Regions from separate parts of the Streptomyces sp. NPDC031466 genome, predicted to be linked through region 4. Evidence: riboswitches for the same ligand, from Rfam matches in the RefSeq annotation. Region 4 holds a riboswitch; each other region holds the start of a gene.
What was found. Region 4 has a riboswitch for cobalamin ahead of ACZ5GP_RS06020 (cobalamin biosynthesis protein). Riboswitches for the same ligand answer to the same signal wherever they lie in the genome.
Positions count from the first base shown of each region.

Region 1: it holds a riboswitch for cobalamin, as region 4 does, so the genes downstream of both, ACZ5GP_RS09745 (energy-coupling factor ABC transporter permease) here and ACZ5GP_RS06020 (cobalamin biosynthesis protein) in region 4, are expected to answer to the same signal.
Region 2: it holds a riboswitch for cobalamin, as region 4 does, so the genes downstream of both, cobN (cobaltochelatase subunit CobN) here and ACZ5GP_RS06020 (cobalamin biosynthesis protein) in region 4, are expected to answer to the same signal.
Region 3: it holds a riboswitch for cobalamin, as region 4 does, so the genes downstream of both, ACZ5GP_RS23485 (ribonucleoside-diphosphate reductase subunit alpha) here and ACZ5GP_RS06020 (cobalamin biosynthesis protein) in region 4, are expected to answer to the same signal.

Region 1 covers NZ_JBVIJT010000004.1:208,414-215,765, reverse strand. Annotated here, with positions in the region: gene ACZ5GP_RS09780 (cytochrome P450) at 1-166, opposite strand, end outside; gene ACZ5GP_RS09775 (alpha/beta fold hydrolase) at 368-1,171, shown strand; gene ACZ5GP_RS09770 (PP2C family protein-serine/threonine phosphatase) at 1,171-2,514, shown strand; gene ACZ5GP_RS09765 (STAS domain-containing protein) at 2,516-2,842, shown strand; gene ACZ5GP_RS09760 (oxygenase MpaB family protein) at 2,863-4,023, opposite strand; gene ACZ5GP_RS09755 (polyprenyl synthetase family protein) at 4,108-5,163, opposite strand; gene ACZ5GP_RS09750 (polyprenyl synthetase) at 5,153-5,431, opposite strand; cobalamin riboswitch at 5,698-5,881, shown strand; gene ACZ5GP_RS09745 (energy-coupling factor ABC transporter permease) at 5,912-6,667, shown strand; gene ACZ5GP_RS09740 (energy-coupling factor ABC transporter substrate-binding protein) at 6,667-7,041, shown strand; gene cbiQ (cobalt ECF transporter T component CbiQ) at 7,048-7,352, shown strand, end outside.
Region 2 covers NZ_JBVIJT010000011.1:299,491-306,842, forward strand. Annotated here, with positions in the region: gene ACZ5GP_RS27670 (precorrin-2 C(20)-methyltransferase) at 1-273, opposite strand, end outside; gene ACZ5GP_RS27675 (precorrin-8X methylmutase) at 270-896, opposite strand; gene ACZ5GP_RS27680 (cobalamin biosynthesis protein CobG) at 908-2,359, opposite strand; cobalamin riboswitch at 2,474-2,593, shown strand; gene cobN (cobaltochelatase subunit CobN) at 2,637-6,260, shown strand; gene ACZ5GP_RS27690 (histidine phosphatase family protein) at 6,257-6,916, shown strand; gene ACZ5GP_RS27695 (hypothetical protein) at 6,932-7,108, opposite strand; gene ACZ5GP_RS27700 (hypothetical protein) at 7,224-7,352, shown strand, end outside.
Region 3 covers NZ_JBVIJT010000009.1:203,533-210,884, reverse strand. Annotated here, with positions in the region: gene ACZ5GP_RS23500 (DUF3311 domain-containing protein) at 1-225, shown strand, start outside; gene mctP (monocarboxylate uptake permease MctP) at 222-1,847, shown strand; gene ACZ5GP_RS23490 (GNAT family N-acetyltransferase) at 1,936-2,439, shown strand; cobalamin riboswitch at 2,502-2,624, shown strand; gene ACZ5GP_RS23485 (ribonucleoside-diphosphate reductase subunit alpha) at 2,758-5,163, shown strand; gene ACZ5GP_RS23480 (ribonucleotide-diphosphate reductase subunit beta) at 5,163-6,185, shown strand; gene ACZ5GP_RS23475 (bifunctional albaflavenone monooxygenase/terpene synthase) at 6,251-7,352, opposite strand, start outside.
Region 4 covers NZ_JBVIJT010000002.1:697,714-705,065, forward strand. Annotated here, with positions in the region: gene ACZ5GP_RS06010 (putative cobaltochelatase) at 1-1,794, opposite strand, end outside; gene ACZ5GP_RS06015 (cobyric acid synthase) at 1,829-3,373, opposite strand; gene ACZ5GP_RS06020 (cobalamin biosynthesis protein) at 3,370-4,341, opposite strand; cobalamin riboswitch at 4,449-4,602, opposite strand; gene ACZ5GP_RS06025 (hypothetical protein) at 4,713-4,940, opposite strand; gene ACZ5GP_RS06030 (inorganic phosphate transporter) at 4,953-6,251, opposite strand; gene ACZ5GP_RS06035 (class II aldolase/adducin family protein) at 6,586-7,314, shown strand.

The DNA.
Region 1 (7,352 bases), on a different contig from region 4:
TGTCCTTGAACACGCGCTCGACATCCTCGTACCGCGAGACGATCCAGCTCTGTGTCGCCTCGTGCCAAAAGAGCGGCGCGCGCTCCCGCATCGCCCGGTAGGCCGGGTAGGGGTCCTTGGCGAACTCGGGCGAGAGGATGTCGGGGACCTGCAGCGCGGCGGACATAGGGCTCCTTGGTGGGTACAGGCAACGCGCACAGGCTATTGATCACTTGCGGAGCCAGCCAGACCGCCCTGGCCTCCTGTTAAGCACTGCACTAAGGTTGGCCGAAAATGATCGTCTGCGTATGGGTCATATGACCTGCCTGCTTCCGTTTGTGGAGGCCCGGTCGACAAGTGCGATCAGTGGCCTGTGAGGATGGCCGACATGGACATTCGCCATAGGAACAACGTGACAGTCACCGGTCCCGCCGACGGGCCGGTGGTGGTCCTGGCGCACGGATTCGGCTGCGACCAGAACATGTGGCGGCTGGTGGTGCCCGCACTCGCGGAGCGCCACCGGGTCGTCCTCTTCGACTACGTCGGCTCCGGCGGCTCGGACCTGTCGGCCTGGAGCCAGGAGCGGTACTCCTCCCTCCACGGCTACGCCCAGGACGTCGTGGAGGTCTGCGAGGAGCTGGACCTGGCAGGGGCGGTGTTCGTGGGTCACTCGGTGAGCGCGATGGTGGGGGTGATGGCCGCACACGCGGCGCCGGAGCGGATCGGGGCGCTGGTGATGGTGGCGCCCTCGCCCTGCTACATCGACGACGACAGCTACCGCGGTGGCTTCACCGCCGACGACATCGACGAACTGCTCGACTCGCTGGAGTCGAACTACCTCGGTTGGTCCTCCGCGATGGCCCCGATGATCATGGGCAATCCGGAGCGCCCGGAGCTGGGGGAGGAGCTGACCAACAGCTTCTGCGCCACCGACCCCGCCATCGCCCGCGTCTTCGCCCGGACCACCTTCCTGTCGGACAGCCGCGAGGACCTGAAGAGCGTGACCGTGCCGACCCTCGTGCTGGAGTGCGCCGAGGACGTGATCGCGCCCCGCGAGGTCGGCGCGTACGTACGCGACGCGATCCCCGCCTCCCGCCTGGTCACCCTGGACGCCACCGGGCACTGCCCGCAGCTCAGCGCGCCGGAGGCCACCGCCGAAGCGATCCTCGGTTTCCTGGAGGAACGGCAGTGATGTGCCGTCCGTGCGGAGAGCCTCCGGGAGCCGGGGGCGCGGCCGGTACGAACGCCGCGTTCACGGCGCTATTGGAGGACAGCGCCGAGGACCTCTACGAATCGGCACCGTGCGGCTACCTGTCGACGCTGATGGACGGCACCATCGCCAAGATCAACTCGACGCTGCTCGGCTGGCTCGGCATGGAGCGCGACGCCGTGGTCGGCGAGATGCGCTTCGCCGACCTCCTGACCGTCGGCGGGAAGCTGTATCACGAGACGCACTTCGCCCCGCTGCTGCGCATGCAGGGTGAGCTGGGCGGCATCGCGCTGGAGATGAAGGCCACCGACGGGCGCCGGCTGCCGGTCCTGGTCTCCTCCCTGGTCAAGCACGGCAGCCACGGCGAGCCGCTGCTGATCCGTACCACCGTCTTCGACGCCTCCGACCGGCGCGCCTACGAGCAGGAACTCCTGCGCCGGCGCCAGGAGGCCGAACAGGCCCGGGCCGAGGCCGAGGAAGCACACGCCGAGGCCGAGCGGTCGCGCGCGGAGGCCGAGCAGGCGCGCCGGCAGGCCGAGGCCGACCGCGAACGGCTCGCGGACGCGCTCGCAGCCCTCCAGCAGACCCTCGTCCCCGACATGCTGCCCGACGTGCCCGGCCTCGAGACGGCGGTCTACTACCACACCGCCTCCCCGGACCTCCTGGGCGGCGACTTCTACGACCTGTTCCCCCTGGGCGGGGGACGGTGGGCGTTCTTCCTCGGCGACGTGTGCGGCAAGGGCCCCCAGGCGGCCTCGCTCACCTCGCTGACGCGCTACACCCTGCGCGCCGCCGCCCTGCACGACCCCGAGCCCGCCGTGGCGCTCGCCACCCTGAACGCCGTCCTGCACGACCGCTACACCGCCGGGGGCGACCCCCGCTACTGCACCGCCATCTTCGGCGTCATAGAACCGGACGGGGAGCGCGCCACCATCCGGCTGGCTTCCGGCGGGCACCCGCCGGCGCTGGTCGTAAGAGCGGCAGGCGACACCGACTACGTCCCCACCCCGGGGGGCCTGCTCGTGGGCGCCCTGCCGGACGCGCCCTTCAGCACGGCGGAGGCCACGCTCGGTCCCGGCGACACGCTTCTGCTCTACACCGACGGGCTCACCGAGGCCCGCGCCGGACGCAGCCGCGAGAGCATGTTCGGCGACGACGCCCTGCGCGCCTTCTTCGACGACGCCCTCTCCACCTCGGCCGATGCGGTGATCACCTCCCTGGCCAAGCTGCTGGAGGGCTTCGGTGAGGGCCTGGACGATGACACCGCCCTGCTCGCGCTCGGCGTCCCCGCCCGCCCGAGTGCCCGTCCGACACCGAAGCAGTGAGATGAGCCCACTGAACATCACTCGCCAGGACGCCGAATCCGGTCCCGTGCTGCACGTGAGTGGCGCGCTCGACTACGAGCGGTCCGCGGACCTGCGCGATCAGCTCCACACCCTGGCCCTGAGCAGCGGCCAGAGCCTGGTCATCGACCTGTCCGGCCTGGACTTCTGCGACTCCAGCGGCATCACCGCCCTGCTCGCCGCCCGACAGCGGGCCCAGGCGGCGGGCGCCGACCTCACGCTGGTCGACGTCCCGGCCAACACCCTGCGCATCCTCACCGTCGCCGGCCTGGACCAGGTCTTCGCCATCCGTTCCGGCACCGCCGGCTGAACCGCGCTCCCGGGGCCCGATCAGGAGACCGTGGACGGCGGCGGGGTCCACCGGCCGGTGCGGGGCACCGAGCCGGAGACGCCGTACTCCTTCCTGAGGTCTTCCGGAATGGCGTAGTGCATGACACGCCCGCGGGTGAGGGAGGACAGTTCCAGGGTCGCGGTGAGGCTGCCGAGGCGGTCCAGCGCCCAGGCGCCCAGCGGCGAGCGGTCCTCGATCGTCTCCAGCACCCCCAGGAGGCGGGGCACGGTCTTGACCACGGTGTCCCACGCGGTGCTCGGCACGCCCAGCCAGTCGGCGCAGGTGTCACCGACGAGGTGGCGGATGAGGGCGGAGACGATCGGGTCGAAGAAGGTGCCGGGCACGACCTCCTCGTACAGGTCGATGAGCTGCCGGGTCAGATGGACGCCTTCCGCGGAGGGCCCCATGTGACGGATCATGTACAGGTCGAGGAATTGCCGGGCCTCGTCGAGTGTCTTCGGTACGGCCTCCTGGTCGATGCCGAGCATCGCCCCGACCACACGCCAGGCGTAGTAGTACGCCTCTGCACCCTCTGTCGACATGTGGATGTTCAGCCGGTGCAGGCTGTCCAGCACGAGCAGCGAGAAGAACATCTGCCCGCCGATCAGGTCCTCCTGGCAGATCGGTGTCCCGAACACCGCGGTGTCCCAGCGGTTCTCCCGCTTGAGGTGATGCCGGATGGAGGCGTGCAGCAGCCGGACCTTCTGCGCGGCCGGGATGAAACGGCTGCCCGCCTCGAAGGCGTCGGGCCGCATCAGGTAGACGGTGAACTGGCCCGTCTCCGCCATCCGCCTGGAGGGGTACGCCAGTCCGTGGGTCGTCGACAGCAGCTTCGCCACGACCGGCACGACGTAGCAGGCGGGCATGGAGGCGAAGGACAGGGCCGTGGAGATGTGCACGTTGTTGTCGATGAAGAACAGCCGGGCCTTCTCCATCTCGCCCCAGTCCACCCACGGCGGGGGATGGCTGGTGGCCGCCAGATAGTCCCTGGCGACGTCCGGCAGCCCGTCCGGCAGGGGAGAGCCGGCGGTGGAGACGTAACGCATCAACGTGTTGAACTTGCCGACCTCCCCGCGCTCGAAGAGCGTGGCGACGGTGGCATCGGCCAGTTCGTCCCCGGGTTCGCGCAAGGCGTTCATCGATGCCTCGGTGTACAGCATGACAGGGTTCCTCGTCTTCCAAGGTGATGGCCACGGCCGAGGGAGGCAGGCCGAGGACCGGGTGGCCGCCGTCCCACGCGGGGGTCAGGACAGGCGGGCCGCCGCCGCATGCGCCAGATCGGTCAAGGCCTTGGCGGCGGGTGTCGGCAGGTCCGCTTCGTGCAGGGCGTCCAGGGCCTCCTCGACCCGGACGGAGATCATGTCCTCGATACGGTCGGGCGCCCCGAGCGCGCACATCACCTCGCGGACGGCGTGCAGATCCGCCGCGCCCGGATCGGGCCGGCCCAGCAGGGCACGCAGTTGATCCCGTTGACCGGCTCCGGCCAGGCGCCAGGTCTCGGCCAGCAGGGCCGTCGGCCGGTGCCCGCGCACGTCGTCGGCGTTGGCCTTGCCGGTGCGCTCGGGGCTGCCGAACAGGCCGAGCAGGTCGTCGCGCAACTGGAACGCCTCACCCAGCGGCAGGCCGTACGCGGTGTAGCCCGCCCGCAGCCGGCCGGCCGCACCCGCCAGCGCCCCGCCGATCAACAGGGGCTGCTCGACGGTGTACTTGGCGGTCTTGTACCGGATCACCTTCAGCGAGGCCGCGGTGTCGGGGTCGGCTCCTGTGCGTAGGATCTCCAGGCACTCGCCCGCGATCAGCTCCCGGGCCAGCGCCGACCACAGGGGGCGGGCCCGGGCCAGATAGGCGGCGGGCAGACCACTGGCGGCGAACAGCTGCCCGGCGAGCCCCATCAGCAGATCGCCCACCAGCATCGCCAGCGACCTGCCGTCGGCCGACGCGCGGGGCCGGTCGGGCACACAGCCCCGCAGGGCCACATGGGCGGTGGGGCGGCCGTGCCGCAGCGGGCTGTCGTCGATGAGGTCGTCGTGCACGACCGCGGCGGCGTGCACCAGCTCCATCGAGGCCGCCGCCCGCACCAGCGCGTCACTGTCGGGCTGGCCCACCCCGCGCCAGCCCCAGTAGCAGAAGGCCGCCCGCAGCCGCTTGCCGTCCGCGACGGCCGCCGCCAGCTGCTCGGCCACCGGATGAAGGAGGGGATCGACGTCCGCGAAGCGCTCGGCCTCCTGGCCGACGAACTCACGCAGCACCGCGTCGACGCGGTCCTTGAACCGTGCGGGTTCCCACAGGTCAGACGCCATCGGCGGCCCGCCGAGCCAGCGCGCGCCGGGCCAGGATCTCCAGGTGGGCCGGGGGCACCGCCGCGTACCGGTCCCGCACGAGGCGCCCGCGCGCCAGCAGATCGTGCTCGGCGTCCGCCGCCAGGTCCGCCGCGTCCGAGCGGTGCAGCAGCCCTCGTACCGTACCCACCGCCGTGCCCAGCGTGCTGACCCCGAGGTCGGCCAGCCCCGCCGCCAGCAGCACCGCCCGCTCGCCGAAGCCGACGATGCGGCTCGCTTCCCGCGTCATGACATTTCCCCCAGGAGGACATTCCGCCGGGGCCCATCCGCCCGGCCACCGTCTCGTGTCGCCGCTCACAGGATGACCACCCGCAGGGTGCGGCCCGGCCGAAACTCACGATCGAGTGAACGCGTCGCTCTCGTGTTGCCGACACGCCGCACGGGCGTTGCTCGAGCGAACCGGGAGTCCTCGTGGGGCCGTTCCCGCAGGGTGTCGGGCTCGTCTGACCACGATCGGAATCGCCCGGGCAAGTTGTCAGGCCCCTCCGTCGCGCACTAATGTCACCACGCCTTGGTGAACGGGAAATCCGGTGTGATGCCGGTGCGGCCCTCGCCACTGTGATCGGGAAGTCCGGCTCCAGCCCTCGCGGCAGCCACTGGGCACACATGTGCCCGGGAAGGCGGAGTCCGGTCGGTACGACCCGTCAGCCAGGAGACCGGCCAAGGCACGTTGTCCATCCACGAGGTGCTGGAGAGGGTCTGCTGAGCCATGCACATAGCCGAGGGTTTCCTCCCGCCGGCGCACGCGATCGCCTGGGGCGTAGCGTCCGCGCCGTTCGTCGTCCACGGAGTCCGTTGTCTGACCCGTGAGGTCAAGGAACACCCCGAGAGCACCCTGCTCCTGGGAGCCGCCGGGGCCTTCACCTTTGTTCTCTCCGCCCTGAAGATCCCGTCCGTGACGGGCAGTTGCTCGCACCCGACGGGCACCGGACTGGGCGCGATCCTGTTCCGGCCGCCGATCATGGCGGTGCTCGGCACCATCACACTGCTGTTCCAGGCCCTGCTGCTCGCCCACGGCGGGCTCACCACCCTGGGCGCCAACGTGTTCTCCATGGCGATCGTCGGGCCGTGGGCCGGCTACGCCGTCTACCGGCTGCTCAGGCGGTTCGACGTGCCGCTGATGGCCGCCGTGTTCTTCGGGGCCTTCGTCGCCGACCTGTCCACGTACTGCGTCACCAGTGTCCAGCTGGCCCTGGCGTTCCCGGACCCCGGCAGCGGCTTCCTCGGCGCGCTGGGCAAGTTCGGCGGGATCTTCGCCGTCACGCAGATCCCCCTCGCCGTCAGCGAGGGGCTGCTCACCGTCCTGGTCATGCGGTTGCTCGTGCAGTCCAGCAGGGGCGAACTGGCGCGGCTCGGCGTGCTGCCGCAGGCCGAACGGCCCGCCACGCCGCACGAGACCCCCGCGACGCAGGAGACCCCCGCGAAGCAGCAGGCGCACGAGACGCACAGGGAGGCCAGCGCATGATGAGCCGGAACACGAAGATCAACCTCCTGCTGCTCGTGGTCGTGGCGGCGCTCGCGGTGCTGCCCCTGGCGCTCGGGCTCGGCGACCACAAAAAGGAACCGTTCACCGGCGCCGACGCCCAGGCGGAGACGGCGATCACCGAACTCGAGCCGGACTACAAACCGTGGTTCTCACCCCTGTACGAGCCCCCCTCTGGTGAAATCGAATCCGCGCTCTTCGCCCTCCAGGCGGCCCTCGGCGCCGGCGTCCTCGCGTACTACTTCGGCCTGCGCAAGGGCCGCAGGCAGGGCGCCGAACGCCGGCAGGCACAGGAGGCCCACGCCGAGCAGCTCCCGGATGACGAGGGCGCCGAGCCCAAGACCGGGCAGCTCTGACCGGCAGTGCTGCCCATCGACGTGGCGGCGCACAGCAGTCGCTGGCGCCGCCGCCACCCCGTGGACAAGGCCGTACTCGGGCTCGGCCTCACCCTCCTCGCGATCTCCCTGCCGCCCTGGCCGGGCGCCGCCCTGGTCGCGGCCACCGCGATCGTCCTGCTGCTCGGCCCGGCGGGTGTGCCGCCGCGCAAACTGTGGCGCGCCTACCGCGTACCGCTCGGCTTCTGCGTCACCGGAGCGCTGACCCTGCTCGTCCAGCTCGGCGGCCCGGACGGGTTCGTCAGCCTTGCGGAGTCAGGGCCCGCGCGGGC
Region 2 (7,352 bases), on a different contig from region 4:
GTAGAAGTCGTCCAGGGCGCCGCGGTAGCCACCGGGGTGGTCGGTGGTCTCCGTGGTGACGGGGTAGACCAGCGGTTCCTCGATGTGGTCGGCGCGCAGGTGCTTCTCGGCGATCCGGCGGGCGATGGAGCGGCCGTGCCGGGCCGAGTGGTAGGCGATCACGTCGGCGGCGGCGATGACCTCGACGGCGCGGACGGTCATCAGGGAGGGGTCGCCGGGGCCGAGGCCGACGCCGTACAGCTTGCCCTTGGGGGTCCGGGTCTCGGTGTTCACTCCGCCTCGCTCGCAATCGCGTTGATCGCGGCGGCGGCCATCGCGCTGCCGCCCCGGCGGCCGCGTACGACCAGGTACTCCAGGCCGAGGCGGTTGGCTGAGAGGGCGTCCTTGGACTCGGCGGCGCCGACGAAACCGACCGGTATGCCGAGGACGGCGGCCGGGCGCGGGGCGCCCGCCTCGATCATCTCCAGGAGGCGGAAGAGCGCGGTGGGCGCGTTGCCGATGGCGACGACGGAGCCTTCGAGGCGGTCGCGCCACAGCTCCATGGCGGCCGCGCTGCGGGTGGTGGAGAGCTGCGCCGCGAGGTCGGGGACCGAGGGGTCGGTGAGGGTGCAGATCACGTCGTTGTCGGCGGGCAGCCGCTTGCGCGTGACGCCGCTCGCGACCATGTTCGCGTCGCACAGGATCGGCGCGCCGTCGCGCAGCGCCTTGCGGGCGTCGGCCACCACCCGCGGGCTGAAGGCGAGGTCGCGGACGAGGTCGACCATCCCGCAGGCGTGGATCATCCGCACCGCGACCTGGCTGATGTCGGCGGGCAGACCGGCGAGGTCCGCTTCCGCGCGGATGGTGGCAAAGGACTCGCGGTAGATCGCCGCGCCGTCCTTCTCGTAGTCGAACACTGTGCTCTCGCTCATCTCGTGGCCGTTGTGGTGGTGGTTGCGGATGTCGTACGTGCTGTCGTGACCGTCTCGGTCAATGTCCCGCCGCTCACGGGTGCCGTGCTGCCGCCGGTGCGCACGCTCACCTCGTAGCGCCCCTCTCCGGTGGCGAGTACGTCCACCCAGTCGCCGCGCGGATGTCCGCACCGGCGCTCGCAGCCGGACCAGTGGACGGGCAGGCCCCCGGCGCCGGGGACGGCGTCCGCGCGGACGTCGGCGAGGGACTTGGCGCAGCCGGGGCGTCCGGTGCAGGCGCCGACGCCGAGCCAGGGCGAGCGGGGGTCGGTGAGGAAACCGGCGTCGGCCAGTGCGCGCAGCCGCTCGCGCGCGGCGGCCTCGTCCGCGAAGCCCGGGACGACGAAGCCGCGCCACGGGGTGACCCGGATCTCCCCGCCGGGCGCGGGAAGCAGGGCACGCCACTGGGCAGCGCTCACCCGGCCGAGCCGGGCACTCACCACGACCGCGTACCCCAGGTCGGCGTCACCGATGACGCCGGGGGCGGGCGGGGCGGCGGCCGACGGGGCGCTGGGCGCGGGGGGTGCGGGCGGCGCGGAGGCAAGGGTGGACGGGATGGACGACCCGGACGCCGCGGAGGTCTCCGTCAGCCCAGAAGCCGCCCCGGCCGGCGGTCGCCCGGCGGAAGGGAACCCGCTCGGCGAGGCGTCCGGCGTCACGGGCTCCGTCGTGAGGCCCGCCGCCGCCAACGCCTCCGCCAGGTCCACGCCCCGCCCGGCCGGCAGTTCCGTCACCCGCCACGCGCCGTTGCCCGCCTCGCGGGCCGCGGCGAGGAAGGCCCCGGCCGCGGCGAGGGCGGCGCGCGGGGCGTCGGGGCCCGGGAGCCGCCGGGCGCTGTCCCCGACGCGTACCAGCGCCGTACCGCCCGATTCTGCGATCAAGGTCACATCGCCGCCGAGCCCGGCGGCATCCCCGCGCCCGTCGTCGAGAACGAAGAGGAAACGGCCGGAAAGCGCTGTCGTCCAGTCCTGCCCGCACAGGAGCCCATCCAGCTCGCGGGCCCACAACTGCACGTCGGCGTGGCCGAGTCGGTCGAGTCCCGCCAGCGGGGAGGCCACGATGTTCCGGACGCGCTCGTGGCGTTCGGAGGGCAGCAGGCCGGCGTCCGCGAGGAGCGCGGAGAGTTCGCCGCCGCAGCTCTCGCCGAGGCCGCGCAGCTCGATGTTGCCGCGCGAGGTGATGCTGTGGTTCCCGTCCGCGAGACGCTCGGCCGCGTTGGCCAGCGCCAGCGCCTGACGTACCGTCAAAAGTCCTGCGGGCAGCCGGAGTCGGGCCAGCGCGCCGTCGTCGGCGCGGTGCAGACGCAGGGCCCCGGGACAGGCGTCGCCCCGGTCGCGCACCCGATCACGTAGGGGGGATTCGCCCTGGTTCATGGAAGGTGCTCGGCTGGGCGGCATGGCGGCGAGCATACCCACGCCGATCCGGCCGGTCGCCTCCCGAGACGGGCCGTCCCGGCAGGCGGCCGCCCCACCGGCGGCGGGCAGGACTTACTATGCAGGCGGCGGCCCGCCAGGTCCGCCGACGCCAGCGACGGCGTGGGTCCACCAGGACCCGAGGGAGGAAGGCCGGTGCGAATCCGGCGCGGTCCCGCCACTGTGAGCCCCACCGAGGTGGGGCGAGCCAGGAACTCCTGCCGTCCATACGACCACCCGGGGCGCGGACACCCCGAGGAAGGCCTGCGCCCGCATGCTTCTGCTGCTGTCGACCTCCGACACCGACCTGCTCAGCGCCCGCGCGGCGGGGGGTCCGGTCGACTACCGGTTCGCCAACCCCTCCCGCCTGGACCTCGCCGAGCTGCCCTCGCTCCTGGAGGGCGCCGACCTCGTCGTCGTACGCCTCCTCGGCGGTGTCCGCGCCTGGCAGGACGGGCTCGACCAGCTCATCGCCAGCGGTCTGCCGGTGGTCGTGCTCACCGGCGAACAGGCACCCGACGCCCAGCTCATGGCCTCCTCGACGGTGCCCGTCGGCATCGCGGCCGAGGCCCACGCCTACCTCGCGCACGGCGGCCCCGCGAACCTGGAGCAGCTGGCCCGCTTCCTCTCCGACACCGTGCTGCTCACCGGCCACGGCTTCGACCCGCCGGCGCCCGCGCCGTCCTGGGGCCCGCTGGAGCGCGCCGCCCGCGACATCGAGGGCCCGACGGTCGCGGTGCTGTACTACCGCGCCCACCACATGAGCGGCAACACCGCGTTCATCGACGACCTGTGCGGTGCCATCGAGGACGCGGGCGCCCGCCCGATGCCGCTGTACGTGGCCTCGCTGCGCGCCCCCGAGCCCGAGCTGATCGACGCGCTGCGCCCCGCCGACGCCATCGTCACGACGGTCCTCGCCGCCGGTGGCACCAAGCCCGCCGAGGCCTCCGCGGGCGGTGACGACGAGTCGTGGGACGCAGGCGCGCTGACCGGGCTCGACGTGCCGATCCTCCAGGCGCTGTGCCTGACCGGGTCGCGTTCGGCCTGGGAGGAGAACGACGAGGGCGTCTCGCCGCTCGACGCCGCGAGCCAGATCGCGGTCCCGGAGTTCGACGGACGCCTCATCACCGTGCCGTTCTCGTTCAAGGAGATCGACGAGGACGGGCTCCCCGCCTATGTCGCCGACGCCGAGCGGGCGGCCCGGGTCGCCGGGATCGCCGTACGCCACGCACGCCTGAGGCACATCCCGGCCGCCGACAAGCGCCTCGCGCTGGTGCTCTCCGCGTACCCGACCAAGCACTCGCGGATCGGCAACGCGGTAGGCCTGGACACCCCCGCCTCCGCCGTCGCGCTGCTGCGCAGGCTGCGCGCCGAGGGTTACGACTTCGGCCCCGAGGCCGACATCCCCGGCCTCGTCTCGGGCGACGGCGACGAGCTGATCCGCGCGCTGATCGACGCGGGTGGCCACGACCAGGAATGGCTCACCGAGGAGCAGCTGGCCGCCAACCCCGTCCGCATCCCGGCCGCCGCCTACAAGCGCTGGTACGCGACGCTGCCGCAGGAGCTGCGGGACTCCGTCGAGCAGCACTGGGGGCCGCCGCCCGGCGAGATGTTCCTGGACCGCTCGCGGGTGGGCGACGGCGGCGACCCGGAGGGCGACATCGTGCTGGCCGCCCTGCGGCGCGGCAATCTGCTCATCCTCATCCAGCCGCCGCGCGGCTTCGGCGAGAACCCCATCGCGATCTACCACGACCCCGATCTGCCGCCTTCCCACCACTACTTGGCGGCCTACCGCTGGATCGCGGCCCCCGCGGCCGACGGCGGCTTCGGCGCCGACGCGATGGTCCACCTCGGCAAGCACGGCAACCTGGAGTGGCTGCCCGGCAAGAACGCGGGCCTCTCGGCGGCCTGCGGCCCCGACGCCGCGCTCGGCGACCTGCCGCTGATCTACCCGTTCCTGGTCAACGACCCGGGCGAGGGCACGCAGGCCAAGCGCCGCGTGCACGCCACGCTCATCGACCACCTCGTGCCGCCCATGGCCCGCGCCGACTCCTACGGCGACATCGCGCGCCTGGAGCAGCTCCTGGACGAGTACGCGCAGATCAGCTCGATGGACCCGGCGAAGCTGCCCGCGATCCGGGCGCAGATCTGGACGCTCATCCAGGCCGCGAAGCTCGACCACGACCTGGGCCTGGAGGACCGCCCGGACGACGACGGCTTCGACGACTTCCTCCTCCATGTCGACGGCTGGCTCTGCGAGATCAAGGACATGCAGATCCGCGACGGCCTGCACGTCCTCGGCACCGCCCCGGCGGGCGGCGACCGCGTCAACCTCGTCCTCGCCGTCCTGCGCGCCCGCCAGATCTGGGGCGGCACCTCCGCCCTGCCCGGTCTGCGCGAGGCGCTCGGCCTGGACGAGTCCGCGGCGACGCGCGTGAGCGCCGACGAGGCCGAGGAGAAGGCCCGCGCGCTGGTCCAGGCGATGGACGACGCGGACTGGGACCCCGCGGCCGTGGCCTCGGTGGCCGCGGGCCAGAGCGAGCAGGTCGCCGCCATCCTGGAGTTCGCGGCCCGCGAGGTCGTGCCCCGCCTGGAGGGCACCACGGCCGAACTGGACAACGCGGTACGGGCGTTGGAGGGCCGCTTCGTCCCCGCCGGGCCCAGCGGCTCCCCGCTGCGCGGCCTGGTCAACGTCCTGCCGACCGGCCGCAACTTCTACTCCGTCGACCCCAAGGCCGTCCCCTCCCGCCTCGCGTGGGAGACCGGCGAGGCCCTCGCCGACTCGCTCATCGAGCGGTACAAGAACGACAACGGCGACTACCCCACCTCCGTCGGCCTGTCCCTGTGGGGCACGAGCGCGATGCGCACGGCGGGCGACGACGTCGCCGAGGCGATGGCGCTGCTCGGTGTCCGCCCCGTCTGGGACGACGCCTCGCGCCGCGTCACCGGCCTGGAGGCCATCCCGTACGAGGACCTCGGCCGCCCGCGCATCGACGTGACACTGCGCATCTCGGGCTTCTTCCGCGACGCGTTCCCGCACACGATCGGCCTCCTCGACGACGCGGTGCGCCTCGCGGCCTCGCTGGACGAGCCCGCCGAGCACAACTACGTACGCGCCCACGCCCAGGCCGACCTGGCCGAGCACGGCGACGAGCGCCGGGCCACCACCCGCATCTTCGGCTCGCGTCCGGGCACGTACGGCGCGGGGCTGCTCCAGCTCATCGACTCGCGCGACTGGCGCACGGACGCGGACCTCGCCGAGGTCTACACGGTGTGGGGCGGCTACGCGTACGGGCGCGGGCTCGAAGGCCGGCCGGCCCGCGCCGAGATGGAGACCGCGTACAAGCGCATCGCGGTGGCCGCGAAGAACACGGACACCCGCGAGCACGACATCGCGGACTCCGACGACTACTTCCAGTACCACGGCGGCATGGTCGCGACCGTGCGCGCGCTGCGGGGCACGGCCCCCGAGGCGTACATCGGCGACTCGACGCGCCCCGAGACGGTCCGCACGCGCACGCTGGTCGAGGAGACCTCGCGGGTGTTCCGCGCGCGGGTGGTCAACCCCAAGTGGATCGAGGCGATGCGCCGCCACGGCTACAAGGGCGCCTTCGAACTCGCCGCGACCGTGGACTACTTGTTCGGGTACGACGCCACGACGGGCGTCGTCGCCGACTGGATGTACGACAAGCTCACGGAGACCTACGTCCTGGACCCGACCAACCGGCAGTTCCTCCAGGAGAACAACCCCTGGGCGCTGCACGGCATCGCGGAGCGCCTCCTGGAGGCTCAGTCGCGCGGCATGTGGGCGAAGCCCGACCCGGCGGTCCTCGAAGCGCTGCGGCAGGCCTACTTGGAGACCGAGGGCAATCTGGAGGACGAGGGCCCGCGGGCGTGAGCGGGAGCGCCGTCCGGCACCTCTATCTCGCCCGGCACGGTGAGGCCACCGCCGACGAGAGCGAGCTGACTCGGGCCGGACGGCGCCAGGCCGCGCTGCTCGGGGAGCGGCTGCGGGGCGTGCCCCTCTCCGCGATCCACCATGGGCCGCTGCCTCGGGCCGAGCAGACGGCCCGGCTGGTCGGGGAGCGGCTCGACGGGGTGCCCCTGCACCGCTGCGAGGCCGCCGGGGACTACATCCCGTACATGCCCGTACGGGACGAACTCCCGCCGGACAGCGCGGAGTCGACGCTCCAGCGGCTGGCCCGGTTCCCCGCCGAGGAGCGGGAGGGCGGGCCCGCGCTGGCCCGCGCCGCCCTGGAACGCTTCACCGGCCCGGTGCCCGGCGCCGAGCCGCGCCACGAGCTGCTGGTCACGCACAACTTCCTGATCGGTTGGCTCGTGCGGGACGCCCTCGACGCACCGCCGTGGCGCTGGCTCGGCCTCAATCACGGCAACGCGGCTTTGACCGTGATCCGTTACGCGCCGGGACGCCCCGCCTCGCTGGTCTTCTTCAATGACATGCGGCACCTGCCCGCGGAGCTGCGCTGGACCGGCTTCCCGGCCGAACTGACACCCGAGGACGAGGCCGCCGACGCGGTCACAACAGGCGGGTAAACGCCGGGGTGTTGATCAGGGGCCCTCGATCGTGACCCCTTCGCCGATCGGCGTGTCGGCGAGGGGCAGCGGGGCGGGGGTCGCCACGGCCCGCCCGGTCGCGGCCACGGCCGGGGCGGCCGACAGCGCGAGACAGAGAACGAGTGGCCTCAGCAGGACGGCGTACACGGGCATGGCGCGACGGGTGCGCATACGACTGTCTTCTTCCCGTTCGTATGATCGTCAGTGACTTTTCGGGCGCCGCAGGATTACCCACGGTGAGCGGGTCGCGGTCGGCGGCCCACACGTGTGGTGCGAGGAGGCTGCGGTGAGCGGCAGTTGGATGCAGAGGCTCTCCCGTTGGGCACTGGTGACGGTGGCGCCGGCCGTGTGGTGTGCCGGCACGGCGCACGCCGACGAGACGCACGAGAACTCGCACAAAGCGCCCACGGTCGCG
Region 3 (7,352 bases), on a different contig from region 4:
GTGGTCACACCGGTCCGCGTGGTCATCGCAGCCTGCCTTGTCGCACCCTTCGTGGCAATGCTCTGGGTGAGTTCGTACGCGAAGGTCGAACCGACCTTCATCGGCATCCCGTTCTTCTACTGGTACCAGATGCTCTGGGTGATCATCTCCACCCTGCTCACGATGACCGCGTACAAGCTGTGGCAGCGCGACCAGCGCGCCCGCAAGGAAGGTGGGCGGTCATGAAGGACGGGGTCAACGGCGTCGCGCTCGCCGTCTTCATCTTCTTCTTCGTCGCGGTCACGGTCATGGGCTTCCTCGCCGCCCGCTGGCGCAGGGCCGAGAACCAGAGCCTGGACGAATGGGGCCTCGGCGGCCGGTCGTTCGGCACCTGGGTGACGTGGTTCCTGCTCGGCGGCGACCTCTACACCGCGTACACCTTCGTCGCCGTCCCCGCGGCGATCTACGCGGCGGGCGCGGCCGGCTTCTTCGCGGTGCCGTACACGATCCTCGTCTACCCGCTGATCTTCACCTTCCTGCCGCGCCTGTGGTCGGTCTCGCACAAGCACGGCTATGTGACGACCTCCGACTTCGTGCGCGGACGCTTCGGCTCCAAGGGGCTCTCGCTGGCCGTCGCGGTCACCGGAATCCTCGCCACGATGCCCTACATCGCGCTCCAACTGGTCGGCATCCAGGCCGTCCTTGACGTCATGGGCGTCGGCGGCGGCCCGGACACCAACTGGTTCGTCAAGGACCTGCCGCTACTGATCGCCTTCGCGGTGCTCGCCGCGTACACCTACTCCTCGGGGCTGCGCGCACCCGCGCTGATCGCGTTCGTGAAGGACGGTCTGATCTACCTCGTCATCGTCGTCGCGATCATCTACATCCCGATCAAGCTCGGCGGCTTCGACGACATCTTCGCCAAGGCCGGTGACGCCTTCGCGCAGACCAACCCGGCGACCGGCAAGCCGCGCGGCGCGCTCGCGCCCGCCGAGGCCGGCCAGTGGACGTACGCGACGCTCGCGCTCGGCTCGGCCCTCGCGCTGTTCATGTACCCGCACTCGATCACCGCGACGCTCTCCTCCAGGAGCCGCGACGTGATCCGCCGCAACACCACCATCCTGCCGCTGTACTCGCTGATGCTCGGCCTGCTCGCCCTGCTCGGCTTCATGGCGATCGCGGCCGGGATCAAGGTGGACAACGGCCAGCTGGCGATCCCCCAGCTCTTCGAGACCATGTTCCCCGACTGGTTCACGGGCGTGGCCTTCGCGGCCATCGGCATCGGCGCGCTGGTCCCCGCGGCCATCATGTCCATCGCGGCCGCGAACCTCTTCACCCGCAACATCTACAAGGACTTCCTCAAGCCCGACGCGACGCCCGAGCAGGAGACCAAGGTCTCCAAGCTGGTCTCGCTGCTGGTGAAGGTGGGCGCGCTGGTCTTCGTCCTCACCATGGACAAGACCGTCGCGATCAACTTCCAGCTCCTGGGCGGCATCTGGATCCTCCAGACCATGCCCGCCCTGGTCGGCGGCCTGTTCACCCGCTGGTTCCACCGCTGGGCGCTGCTCGCGGGCTGGGCGGTCGGCATGGTCTACGGCACGCTGGCCGCCTACGGTGTCGCCTCGCCGACGCAGAAGCACTTCGGCGGCTCGTCCGACTCGATCCCGGGCATCGGCGAGATCGGCTACATCGGCCTCACCGCGTTCGTCCTGAACGTGCTCGTGACGGTGGTCCTCACCTTCGCCATGCGGGCGCTGAAGGCCCCCGACGGCATCGACGAGACCTCCCCCGAGGACTACACCGCGGACGCGGGTGACCCCGGCGTCGTCGAGGAGCTGCCGCCGGCGACGGCGGGCGCCGCGCACTGAACACGACCCCGTGACGCAGGGCCGCATGACGAAGGGCCGCCGGAAATTCGGCGGCCCTTCGCCGTGCCCGTGCTGCACACTGCGCCGCATGGACAACACCACCCTCACGATCAGACCCGCACACCCCGACGAGTACGAGGCGCTCGGCGCCCTCACCGCACAGGCCTATCTCGCCGACGGCCACCTGGACTTCGGGGCGGACGACCCCTACCTCGCGGTGCTGCGCGACGTGGCGGCGCGCGCGGCCGCCGCCGAGGTCCTGGTGGCCGCGGCGGACGGGAAGGCGCTCGGCTGCGTCACCTACGTGCCGTCCGGCGGCCCGATGGCGGACATCGCCCGCGCCGGCGAGGCCGAGATCCGCATGCTGGCCGTCTCCCCCGAGGCCCGCGGCAGAGGCGTCGGCGAGACGCTCGTACGGGAGTGCGTGCGGCGCTCCAAGGACGCGGGCCGCACCGGGCTCGTCCTGTCCACCCAGACGTCGATGCACACCGCCCACCGGCTGTACGAGCGCCTGGGCTTCCGGCGCGCGCCCGAACGCGACTGGAGGCCCATCGAGACGGTGCCGCTGTTGGCGTACACGCTGACGCTGTAGGCGCCGCCCCCCGCGAGCCGACACAAGATGTGGGCCCGCCTCCAAGGCCCGGCACAAGATGTATGCTCGTGCTCGCTGTCGCCGCAGGGGAATCCGGTGCAAGTCCGGAACTGTCCCGCAACGGTGCATGTGTACGCATTCGGCGTACGCGGAGTCCGAGGACCTGCCGGCAGCGCACCCGTACCGTCCGGTCCGGGTGCCGACCGTCCGGGCCTCGTGGAGTGGGCCGGTGGACGCGGTACGCCGCCCTGCCCGGGTGCGCCCGTGTGCGCCCATCCCTCCCCCCTGGCCCAGAGCCGAGCGAGGGAGTGCCCCCACGTGACCATCGCGCCTGCCGAACCCGCGTCAGCGCCGTCGACGCCCACCGCCCAGGGTGCCGAAGGAACCGACGGGCCGGGGACCGCGCTGCTGCGCACCCTGACCGACCTCACCGCCGACCTGCCCGACGCCGACCCCGGCCGGGTGGCCGCCGCCGCGCTGCGCGGCCGCTCGGCGCGGGCCGACGAGGCCGAGCTGCGGGAGCTGGCCACCGAGGCGGCCGCGGGGCTCATCTCCGAGGACCCGGCGTACTCCAAGCTGGCGGCACGGCTCCTGTCGATCGGCATCCGCGAGGAGGCGGCGACGCAGGGCGTGCGCTCCTTCACCGACTCCGTCGCGGTCGGCCACCGCGAGGGCCTGATCGCCGACCGCACGGCGTCCTTCGTGACCGAACACGCGGCCCGGCTCGACGCGCTGGTGGAGGGCGCGCTCGCCGACGGCGCCGACTTCCGCTTCGAGTACTTCGGCCTGCGCACCCTGCACAGCCGCTATCTGCTGCGCCACCCGATCACCCGGCAGGTCATCGAGACCCCGCAGCACTTCATGCTGCGCGTCGCGAGCGGCCTGGCGGAGGACGGCAGCGAGCGCGCGCTCGACGAGGTCGCCGCGCTGTACCGCCTGATGAGCCGCCTGGACTATCTGCCGTCCTCGCCGACGCTCTTCAACTCCGGTACCCGCCACCCGCAGATGTCCTCCTGCTACCTCCTCGACTCCCCGCTGGACGAGCTGGACTCCATCTACGACCGCTACCACCAGGTCGCACGGCTCTCCAAGCACGCGGGCGGCATCGGCCTGTCCTACTCCCGCGTCCGCTCCCGGGGTTCGCTCATCCGCGGCACGAACGGGCACTCCAACGGCATCGTGCCGTTCCTGAAGACCCTGGACGCCTCGGTCGCCGCCGTGAACCAGGGCGGCCGGCGCAAGGGCGCCGCCGCGGTCTACCTGGAGACGTGGCACTCCGACATCGAGGAGTTCCTGGAGCTGCGCGACAACACCGGTGAGGACGCGCGCCGCACGCACAACCTCAACCTCGCGCACTGGATCCCGGACGAGTTCATGCGCCGGGTCGCCGCCGACCAGGACTGGTCGCTGTTCTCCCCGGCCGACGTGCCCGAGCTGGTCGACCTGTGGGGCGAGGAGTTCGACGCCGCCTACCGCGAGGCCGAGGCCGCCGGGCTCGCGAAGAAGACCATCCCGGCCCGCGACCTGTACGGCCGCATGATGCGCACCCTCGCGCAGACCGGCAACGGCTGGATGACGTTCAAGGACGCCGCCAACCGCACCGCCAACCAGACGGCGGAGCCCGGCCACACCGTGCACTCCTCCAACCTCTGCACGGAGATCCTGGAGGTCACGGACGACGGCGAGACGGCCGTGTGCAACCTCGGCTCGGTGAACCTCGGCGCCTTCGTGGACACGGCGAGCGGCGACATCGACTGGGAGCGCCTCGACGAGACCGTCCGCACCGCCGTCACCTTCCTCGACCGCGTCGTGGACATCAACTTCTACCCGACCGAGCAGGCCGGGCGCTCCAACGCCAAGTGGCGCCCGGTGGGCCTCGGCGCGATGGGCCTCCAGGACGTCTTCTTCCGGCTGAAGCTGCCCTTCGACTCCCCCGAGGCGCGTGCGCTCTCCACCCGCATCGCCGAGCGGATCATGCTCGCCGCGTACGAGGCCTCCGCCGACCTCGCCGTCCGCAACGGCCCGCTGCCCGCCTGGGAGAAGACCCGCACCGCGCGGGGCGTGCTGCACCCGGACCACTACGGCGTCGAGCTGACCTGGCCCGAGCGGTGGGCGGCCCTGCGGGAACGTATCGCCGAGACCGGCATGCGCAACTCGCTGCTGCTGGCCATCGCGCCGACCGCCACCATCGCCTCCATCGCGGGCGTGTACGAGTGCATCGAGCCGCAGGTCTCCAACCTCTTCAAGCGCGAGACGCTCAGCGGGGAGTTCCTCCAGGTCAACGCCTACCTCGTGCAGGAGCTGAAGCGGCTCGGCGTCTGGGACGCGCAGACCCGTGAGGCGCTGCGCGAGGCCAACGGCTCGGTACAGGGCTTCGGCTGGATCCCCGAGGACGTCCGCGCGCTGTACCGCACCGCGTGGGAGATCCCGCAGCGCGGCCTGATCGACATGGCCGCCGCGCGCACCCCGTTCCTCGACCAGGCGCAGTCCCTCAACCTCTTCCTGGAGACGCCGACCATCGGCAAGCTCTCCTCGATGTACGCCTACGCCTGGCAGCGGGGTCTGAAGACCACGTACTACCTGCGCTCGCGCCCCGCCACCCGCATCGCCCGCGCGGCCGGCTCCGGCGCCGCCACCACCGCCCCCGTCCCCGCGCAGGTCACGGCCGAAGAGGCCGTCGCCTGCTCCCTGGAAAACCCCGAGTCCTGCGAGGCCTGCCAGTAATGAGCACCACGACGAACAGCGAGAAGAACCTCCTCGACCCGGGCTTCGAGCTGACCCTGCGCCCCATGCGCTACCCGGACTTCTACGAGCGCTACCGGGACGCGATCAAGAACACCTGGACGGTGGAGGAGGTCGACCTGCACTCGGACGTCACCGACCTGGCGAAGATGACGCCCGAGGAGCAGCACCTGATCGGCCGCCTCGTCGCGTTCTTCGCGACCGGCGACTCGATCGTCTCCAACAACCTCGTGCTGACGCTCTACAAGCACATCAACTCCCCCGAAGCGCGGCTGTACCTGAGCCGTCAGCTGTTCGAGGAGGCCGTGCACGTCCAGTTCTATCTGACGCTGCTCGACACGTATCTGCCCGATCCGCAGGACCGGGCGGCCGCGTTCGACGCGGTCGAGGAGATCCCCTCGATCCGCGAGAAGGCGCAGTTCTGCTTCAAGTGGATGGACTCGGTCGAGAAGCTGGACCGGCTGGAGACGCAGGCCGACCGCCGCCGCTTCCTGCTCAACCTGATCTGCTTCGCCGCGTGCATCGAGGGCCTGTTCTTCTACGGTGCCTTCGCCTACGTCTACTGGTTCCGCAGCCGCGGCCTGCTGCACGGCCTGGCGACCGGCACCAACTGGGTCTTCCGCGACGAGACGATGCACATGAGCTTCGCCTTCGACGTGGTGGACACGGTGCGCAAGGAGGAGCCCGAGCTGTTCGACGACGCGCTCCGGACGCAGGTCACGGACATGCTGAAGGAGGCCGTCGAGGCGGAGCTGCAGTTCGCCCGCGACCTGTGCGGCGACGGTCTGCCGGGCATGAACACCGACTCGATGCGCGCCTACCTGGAGTGCGTCGCCGACCAGCGCCTCCAGCGCCTCGGCTTCGCGCCGGTCTACGGCTCGCAGAACCCGTTCTCCTTCATGGAGCTGCAGGGCGTGCAGGAGCTGACCAACTTCTTCGAGCGACGTCCGTCGGCGTACCAGGTCGCGGTCGAGGGTTCGGTCTCCTTCGACGACGAGTTCTAGGGACGGCTGTCACGAACGTGTGGGCCCCCCCCGTCACGGGGGGCGGGGCGGGCCCACCCGGCCGCTCAGCGCGGCTCGGCGCGCAGGACGAGCCGCTTGGGGTGCAGGGTGATGCCGACCCGCGTGCCCGTGTCGGTCTCCGCGACCGGCGCCAGATGCCACCTCGGCACCACCGTGCCCAGGATCAGGGCCAGCTCGGCCAGGCTGAAGTGGTCCCCGGGGCACTTCCGGTTGCCGACGCTGAACGGCATCATCGCGAACTCCGGTACCTCCTGGGCGCGTTCGGGGAGCCAGCGGTCCGGGTCGAACTCCAGGTGCCGCTCGAAGGAACGCGGGTCGCGCTGCATCGCGTACACGCTGTAGACGATGTCCGCGCCGGCGGGAATGCGATAGCCGCCCAGCTCGGCCTCGGTCACGGACCGGCGCGTGAATATCCAGGCGGCCGGGCGTACGCGCATCGCCTCGGTGATGACATTGCGCAGGTGCGGCAGGGATCCCAGATCGGCGAATGTGATCGCGCGATCCCCGGCCACGGAATTTACTTCTTCAACCAACCGCCTTTCCTGCTCCGGGTGTTCGGCGAGCAGATGGAACGTCCATGCCAGTGTGGACGCGACATTCTCCGCTCCGGCGACGACGAGGGAAACCACGTGATCGTGGATCTCCTGATCGGTCAGCGGCTCCCCGGAATCGTCCCTGGCCCGCAGCAATTCCGCGAGCAGGTCCTGCGGGCCGCCGGGGCCGGCCGCGCGGCGCTCCCGGACGATCTCGTCGACCAGCGTGTGCAGATCGGCCAGCGCGTTCCCGAAGCGCCGGTTGGCGGGGGTCGGTACGCGGTAGAGCGGCCCGACGGAGAGCACCATCCGGCGGTAGAGGCCCTGGAAGACGGTGTGCAGCGAGTCGGCGATGCGGTCCGCCTTCTCGCCGATCGAGTCGACCTCCAGGAGCGAGCGCGAGACGATGCGCACGGCCGTGCGGAACATCTCCGCGCTCACGTCGACCGTGGCGCCCGGCCGCCAGCGGGCCGCCGTGGCGCGCGCCTCCTCCTCCATCACCTTGGCGTAGTCGGCGATCCGCTCGGGCCGGAACGCGGGCTGCATCATCCGGCGCTGGCGCCGGTGCAGCTTGCCGTTGCTGGTCGCCACGCCCTTGCCGAGGAGCACTTCG
Region 4 (7,352 bases):
CGCCGCGTCCCGCAGCCGCTCGACGCGCAGGACGTCGTGCGCCTTCAGCAGGCCCGCGGCCAGCGGGGTGCGCCCGCCGGTCGGCAGCGATTCGAGCCGGGCCGCGGCCGCGTCCACCGACGACGTCGGGGGCAGCGCCACCTCGGCGTCCTTGCCCCGGAACGTCACCAGCCCCACCTTGTCGCGCCGCTGGTAGGCGTCGAGCAGCAGGGACATCACGGCGCCCTTCACGGCGCTCATCCGCTGCCGGGCCGCCATCGACCCGGAGGCGTCCACGACGAACAGCACGAGGTTGCCCTCACGGCCCTCCCGTGTCGCCTGCCGCAGATCGTCACGGCGGACGACCAGCCCGGGGCCGGAGCGCCCGCGCGCCTTCTGGTGCGGCGCCGCGGCCTGCACGGTCGCCGCCAGGTGCAGCTTGGTCAGCGCGCCCCGGGGGCGCCGCGAACCCGTCGTGCGCCCGTGCTCGGTCCGGGCCCGCGAGCGCCGCCCGGCGGCGCCCTCGCCGATGCCGGGCACGCTCAGCGTCTTCGTGCGAAACGGCTCGGCGGCGCCCACCGCCCGCTGCTCACCGGCACCCGCGCCGGGCGCCGGGGCGGGCTCCTGCGGGGCCGGCGCCTCGTCGGAACCCGGCCCCTGCTGCTGGGAGGGCAGGTCGGGGGCGGTGGGACCGTCCGCGGGGGGCTGCCCGCCGCCCGGGCCGCCGTCGGGGCCACCGTCGGGGCCGCCCCCGTCGGGATCGTCGTCGCCCTCCGGCGGCTCGGGCTCCTCGGAAGCGCCGTCCTCGCGGGCCTCCTCCAGCGTCTCGTCGAGCTTGTCCTCGTCCAGCCCCGGCGCGTCGAAGGGGTTGCGGCGCCTGCGGTGCGGCAGCGCGAGCAGCGCGGCCTGCCGCACGTCCTCGCTCGTGACCTCCGTACGCCCGGCCCAGGCGGCCAGCGCCGTCGCCGTGCGCGCCATCACGATGTCCGCCCGCATCCCGTCCACCTCGAACGCCGCGCAGGTCGCCGCGATCTGCCGCAGCGCCCCGTCGCCCAGGACGACCTGGGGCAGCAGCGCCCGCGCCGCGACGACCCGCTCGCGCAGCGCGGCCTCGTCCGCGGCGAAACGCCCCGCGAAGGCCTCGGGATCGTCGTCGTACGCGAGCCGCCGCCGCACGACCTCCACGCGCTGGTCGGTCTCCCGGGACGCGGCCACCTCCACGGTGAGCCCGAACCGGTCGAGCAACTGCGGCCGCAGCTCGCCCTCCTCGGGGTTCATCGTGCCGACGAGCAGGAAGCGGGCGGCGTGCCGCACGGACACGCCCTCGCGCTCGACGTACGAGGCACCCATCGCGGCCGCGTCCAGAAGGAGGTCGACCAAGTGGTCGTGGAGGAGGTTGACCTCGTCGACGTAGAGGATGCCGCGGTGCGCGTCGGCGAGCAGTCCGGGCTCGAAGGCCTTGACGCCCTCCGCAAGCGCCCGCTCGATGTCGAGGGCGCCGACGAGCCGGTCCTCGGAAGCGCCGACCGGCAGCTCCACCATCCGCGCGGGCCGCGCCGTGGCACCGCCCGCCTCGTGCGGGCCGTCGGGGCAGTTCGGGTCGGGCGCCGCCGGGTCGCACGAGAAACGGCATCCGGCGACGACCGGCACCCGCGGCAGGAGCGCCGACAGGGCGCGTACGGCGGTGGACTTGGCGGTGCCCTTCTCACCCCGCACGAGCACGCCGCCGACGGCGGGCGAGACGGCGTTCAGCAACAGCGCGAGCCGCAGGTCGTCCTGCCCGACAAGAGCGGTGAACGGATACGGGGTACTCACAGAGCCTCCTTGGTGCGGTGGTGCGGGGCGGTGCTCATGACGGCGCGCCCGGCGCGATGAACGGCAGACCGGCCGGCGCGCCCTTCTCGATCAGGCGCAACAGCCCGTCCGTGTCCGCGTGTTCTTCGATCAGGTCACCGAGCAGGTCCAGCTGCTCCTCGCGCAGGGCGGCGAAGCTGATGTCCGGCGCGGGCACGAAGCGGCGCCCGGCCGCGCGCGCCACCTCGGTGAGGAAGCGGCGCCGGAACGCGTCGCTCTCCAGCGACCCGTGCCAGTGCGTGCCCCACACCTCACCGACCCGGCAGCCGTCCAGGAACGGCTCCCCGCCGGCGACCTCGGCGACCCCGTGATGGATCTCGTACCCCTCGACCGGTTCGCCGAGGGCCTCGCCGACCGGCCGGGCCAGCGTCTTCTCCCGGGCGAACCGCACCCGCACCGGCAACAGCCCGAGCCCGGCCACGGAGCCCGCCCGCGACTCGACGTCGTCCTCGATGTGCTCGCCGAGGACCTGGAAGCCGCCGCAGATCCCGAGCACCGGCCGCCCCTCGGCGGCCCGGCGCGCCAGCGCGTCCGCGAGCCCGCGCTCCCGCAGCCACTGGAGCGCCCGTACGGTCCCCCGGGTGCCCGGCACGACCACGAGGTCGGCGTCGACCAACTCCTCGGCCCGGTCCACGAACCGCACGACGACACCCGGCTCGGCGGCCAGCGCGTCCACGTCCGTGAAGTTGGACATCAGCGGCACCGCGCACACCGCGACCCGCAGCACGTCCGCGCCGACCGGCGGCGCCACGGCGGACTCCCGCACGGCGCCCCGCAGGGACACCCGCAGGCCGTCCTCCTCGTCGATGCCGAGCCCGTGCCGGTAGGGCAGCACACCGAAGGTGCGCCGGCCGGTGAGGCCCAGGAGCATGTCGAGGCCGGGTTCCAGGAGCGAGACGTCCCCCCGGAACTTGTTGACGAGATACCCGGCCACCAGCTCCTGGTCGGCCGCACTCAGCAGCGCCGTCGTCCCGAAGAACGAGGCGAACACCCCACCCCGGTCGATGTCCCCGACCACCAGGACGGGGAAGCGGGCGGCGCGTGCGATGCCCATGTTCACGATGTCGGTGCGCCGCAGATTGATCTCGGCGGGACTGCCCGCGCCCTCGCAGATCACGGCGTCGTAGGTGCCCCGCAGTTCCTCCAGACACCCCACGACGGTCTCCAGGAGCGCCTGGCGCCCTCCCTCCCGCGGTGTCCCGCAGGACGCGCCGCCGGGCCCCCCGAAGAACCCGCGCGCGCTCATCTCGCCCACCGGCTTGCCCATGAGCACGACCTGGCTGGAGCGGTCGCTGCCCGGCTTGAGCAGGACGGGGTTCATCAGCGCGCTCGGCTCGACGCGGGCGGCCTGCGCCTGCATGGCCTGCGCCCGGCCGATCTCGGCGCCCTCACGGGTGACGAAGGAGTTCAACGACATGTTCTGCGCCTTGAACGGCGCGACGGACACACCCTTGCGGGCGAGCCACCGGCAGATCCCCGCGGTGACGACGCTCTTCCCGGCGTCCGATGTGGTCCCGGCGACCAGCAGTCCACCGCTCATGCTCTTCTCCCTGACTTCGCCGCTCGCGGCGACCTCGTCGACCCCAGCACCCGCCGGGCCGCCACCGCGACCCCCAGCGCCAGCCAGCTGACCCGCCGGGAGAGCCGCACGGCCCGCTCGATGTCCGCCACGCGCACGTCCCGCCCGTCCGCGTTCAACACGGGCCGGTGCTCGACCCGCCCCCCGTACGAGAGGGTGCCGCCGAGCCGCACGCCCAACGCCCCCGCGAAGGAGGCCTCGACGGGCCCGGCGTTCGGGCTCGGATGTTCGGCGGCGTCCGCGCGCCACGCCCGCACCGCCCCCGAGGGCGAGCCCCCGGCCAGCGCCGCGAGCCCCGCGGTGAGCCGCGCCCCCGGCCAGCCGAGGACGTCGTCCAGCCGGGCCGACGCCCAGCCGTAGCGCCGGTACCGGGGCGACTTGTGCCCGACCATCGCGTCGAGGGTGTTCACGGCACGGAAGGCGACGAGCCCCGGCACCCCGCCGACGGCGCCCCACACGAGCGCGCCGACCACGGCGTCCGAGGTGTTCTCGGCGACGGACTCGACCACGGCGCGCGCGATGCCGTCGCGGTCCAGCGCCTGCGGGTCCCGCCCGCATAGATGGGGCAGCCGCTCCCGGGCCACCTCGATGTCCCCCGCTTCGAGGGCGCCGCCGACGGCCCGCGCCTCCCGGCCCAGCGAGGTCCCGCCGACCACGGCCCAGGTCGCGGCGGCGGTCAGCGCGACGGACGCGGCGGGGGAGCGGCGTACGAGACGGGCGGCGAGGGCGGCGGCACCCGCCGCGCCCCCGGCGCACACCACGGCATGCAGCGCGCCCCATCCGCGGTGGTCGCGCCACAGCAGCCGTTCGACGGCGCCCGCCGCCCGTCCGAACCCGGCGACCGGATGGCCGCGGCGGGGATCGCCGAGCAGCAGGTCGCCCAGGAGGCCGGCGGCGGCGCCGTACGCGAAGTCGCGGTCGGCACTCATCGGCTCAGCCGGCCGCTGTGCCGAGAAGGGAGCTGACGCTCGGGAAGTGGTCCGGCAACGGGCGGCCGCGCATGGCGATATGTCCTCACTCAGGGTGTCCGCGCCCTGGTTCGACGTGATCGGCGGCGAGAGTTCCTGGCTTTCCGGGAGGGCGTCCGTGACGGCCTCCCGGTGACAGTGGCGGGACCGCGCCGGATTCGCACCGGCTTCCTCTTCTGCCGCCGTAGTTGGCCCCGGAAGTCCACCACGCCCCGCGAACGCCCGTCAACTCGCCGTTGACCTGCGGCGGGAGAGTGTGCGGAGCCCCACATACGACGGTGGGGCGCCGGACGTGAAGACACGTCCCGCGCCCCACCGGGGGACCGCTGCCGTCAGGCGACGATCAGATAGATCCCGTACGCCACGGCCGCCGCGCACAGGGCGAAGCAGGCGTACGCGCCGGTACGGGCCAGGGCCGCGGAGCCGCCGGCCGGGGCGGCGGCGGCCGTCTCCTGCTTGGAGAGGCCGACGACGCCGAGGGTGAACAGGCCCACGAGAGCCACCGTCACGGCGAGGCTGACTCCGAAGACCGAACCGAGAGCTGCCCAGTCGATGTGCATGCTGATGTGTCCTTACACCGTCGCGGGCCGGGCGGGGTCCGCCATGGCGCCGGTCGAGGTCGTGGTCGGGGCCGCGATGGTGGCCTTGACCGGTTCGCCGGCGGGGGCGCCGACGGCGGTCAGCGTGCCCGCGGGGGGCGGGGAGACGGCGGCGATGGCGGTGGTCACGACGCCCGCGGGCTCGGCGCCCGGGGTGGCGGCGCGGCGGATCTCGTCGTCGGTGACGTTGGTGTGGTCCACGGAGTTGCGCCGCGAGAGCACCCAGATCACCGTGGCGCCCGCGATGAGCAGCGCGGCGGTGGCCGCGACGCCCCAGGGGCCCTGCTGGGTGAGGAACTCGGCGCCCGCGCCCACCAGGCCGGCGGCCGGCAGGGTCAGGCCCCAGGCGATGAACATGCGGCTCGCGGTCGACCAGCGGACCACGCCGCCCTTGCGGCCGAGGCCCGAGCCCATCACGGCACCGGAGCAGGACTGGGTGGTGGAGAGCGAGAAGCCGAGGTGCGAGGAGGCGAGGATGACCGTCGCGGCGCTGGTCTGGGCGGCGAAGCCCTGCTGCGGCTGGAGGTCGGTGAGGCCCTTGCCCATGGTGCGGATGATGCGCCAGCCGCCCAGGTAGGTGCCGAGGGCGATGGCCACACCGGCCGAGACGATGACCCACAGCGGGGGGTTCGAGCCGGGGCTCAGGACCCCGCCGGTGACCAGGGCGAGGGTGATGATGCCCATGGTCTTCTGCGCGTCGTTCGTGCCGTGGGCCAGCGAGACGAGGCCCGCGGAGGCGATCTGGCCCGCGCGGTAGCCCTTGGCGGTGGCCCGCGTGTCGGTGTTGCGGCCGATCCGGTAGGTCAGGCGGGTGGCCAGCATCGCGGCGAGGCCCGCCACGAGCGGCGCGGCGAGGGCCGGGATGAGGATCTTGGTGACGACGGTGCCGCCGTTGATCGACGACCAGCCCATCGACATGACCGCGGCGCCGATGAGGCCGCCGAAGAGCGCGTGGGAGGAGCTGGAGGGCAGGCCCACCAGCCAGGTCAGCAGGTTCCACAGGATCGCGCCGACGAGCGCGGCGAAGATGACCTCGGTCTTGAGGCCGTCCTCGTTGACGATGCCGCCTGAGATCGTCTTGGCGACTTCGACGGAGAGGAAGGCTCCGACGAGGTTCAGCACGGCGGACATGGCCACCGCCGTCTTGGGCTTGAGAGCGCCGGTCGAGATGGTCGTCGCCATCGCGTTGGCAGTGTCGTGGAAACCGTTCGTGAAATCGAACACGAGAGCGGTGACGATCACGATCCCGAGGAGAAGCGTGATGTGTTCCATTTACCCAGGCTTCTGTTGGACGTCAGTGGCATGAGAAACGTAGGCAACCTGGGTGAACGGAAAGTGAACTGGGCCGGGCGACGCGGTGACCCTAAGCGGAGCGCCGCCTCTCCATATCCTCCAGGCGTCTGCGAGCGATCGTACGGAGTGGCGGCTCGGGGCCCCTGAACCAGCCGGAGTGTCGCCCTCCGCCACCCTCCCGGGCGCCCTCGCGCACCCCCCTTCCGCGCCCCAAGCGGAATGGCACGCCACCCCCTCCGCGAGACCCATCTCACCCGCCCCGGGCTCTCGGCGAGGCCTTCAGGGCCGCGCCCCCGGCTGGCAGGATCACCCCATGACTGAGCAGCGGCAGGGCGCGGAGCGGGACGCCGTCGGGCGGGCGTGGGGCGAGCTGGTCGAGACGGCGCGCAGGACGGTGGCGGACGGTCTCGTCGTCGGCACCTCGGGCAACGTCTCCGTGCGGGTCGGCGACACCGTCCTGGTCACCCCGAGCGGCGTGCCCTACGACCGGCTGGGGCCCGCGGACGCGCTCGGCGTCGACCTCGCGGGGCGGCGCGTCCTCGGGGAACTCACGCCCACCAGCGAGCTGCCCATGCACCTGGCGATCTACCGCACCACCGACGCGAGGGCCGTGGTCCACACCCACGCCGTGCACGCCACCGCCGTCTCGATGCTGGTCTCCGAGCTGCCGGCGGTCCACTACATGACGGGCGCCCTCGGCGGCCCGGTCCGCGTGGCCCCCTACGCGCTCTACGGCACCGACGAACTGGCCGAGAACATGCTCCGGGCCCTGCGCGAACGCACCGGCTGCCTCCTGCGCAACCACGGCACCATCACCTACGGGGACTCCCTGGCCCAGGCGTACGACCGCACCGCGCAGCTGGAGTGGATGTCCCGCCTGTGGCTCACGGCCAGCGCGGTGCCCGGCCGTGCCCCCACCCTCCTGTCCGACGCCCAGCTGCGCGAGGCACGCGACAAACTGCGCGGCTACGGACAGCCCGCTCCCGCACACTCCGCTCCCGGCGAGCGCCCGCATCCGGCCGAGCCGCTTCCCGACCGTTGACACCGCCATCCCGGGGCACCAGACACGTATGGCAGAAC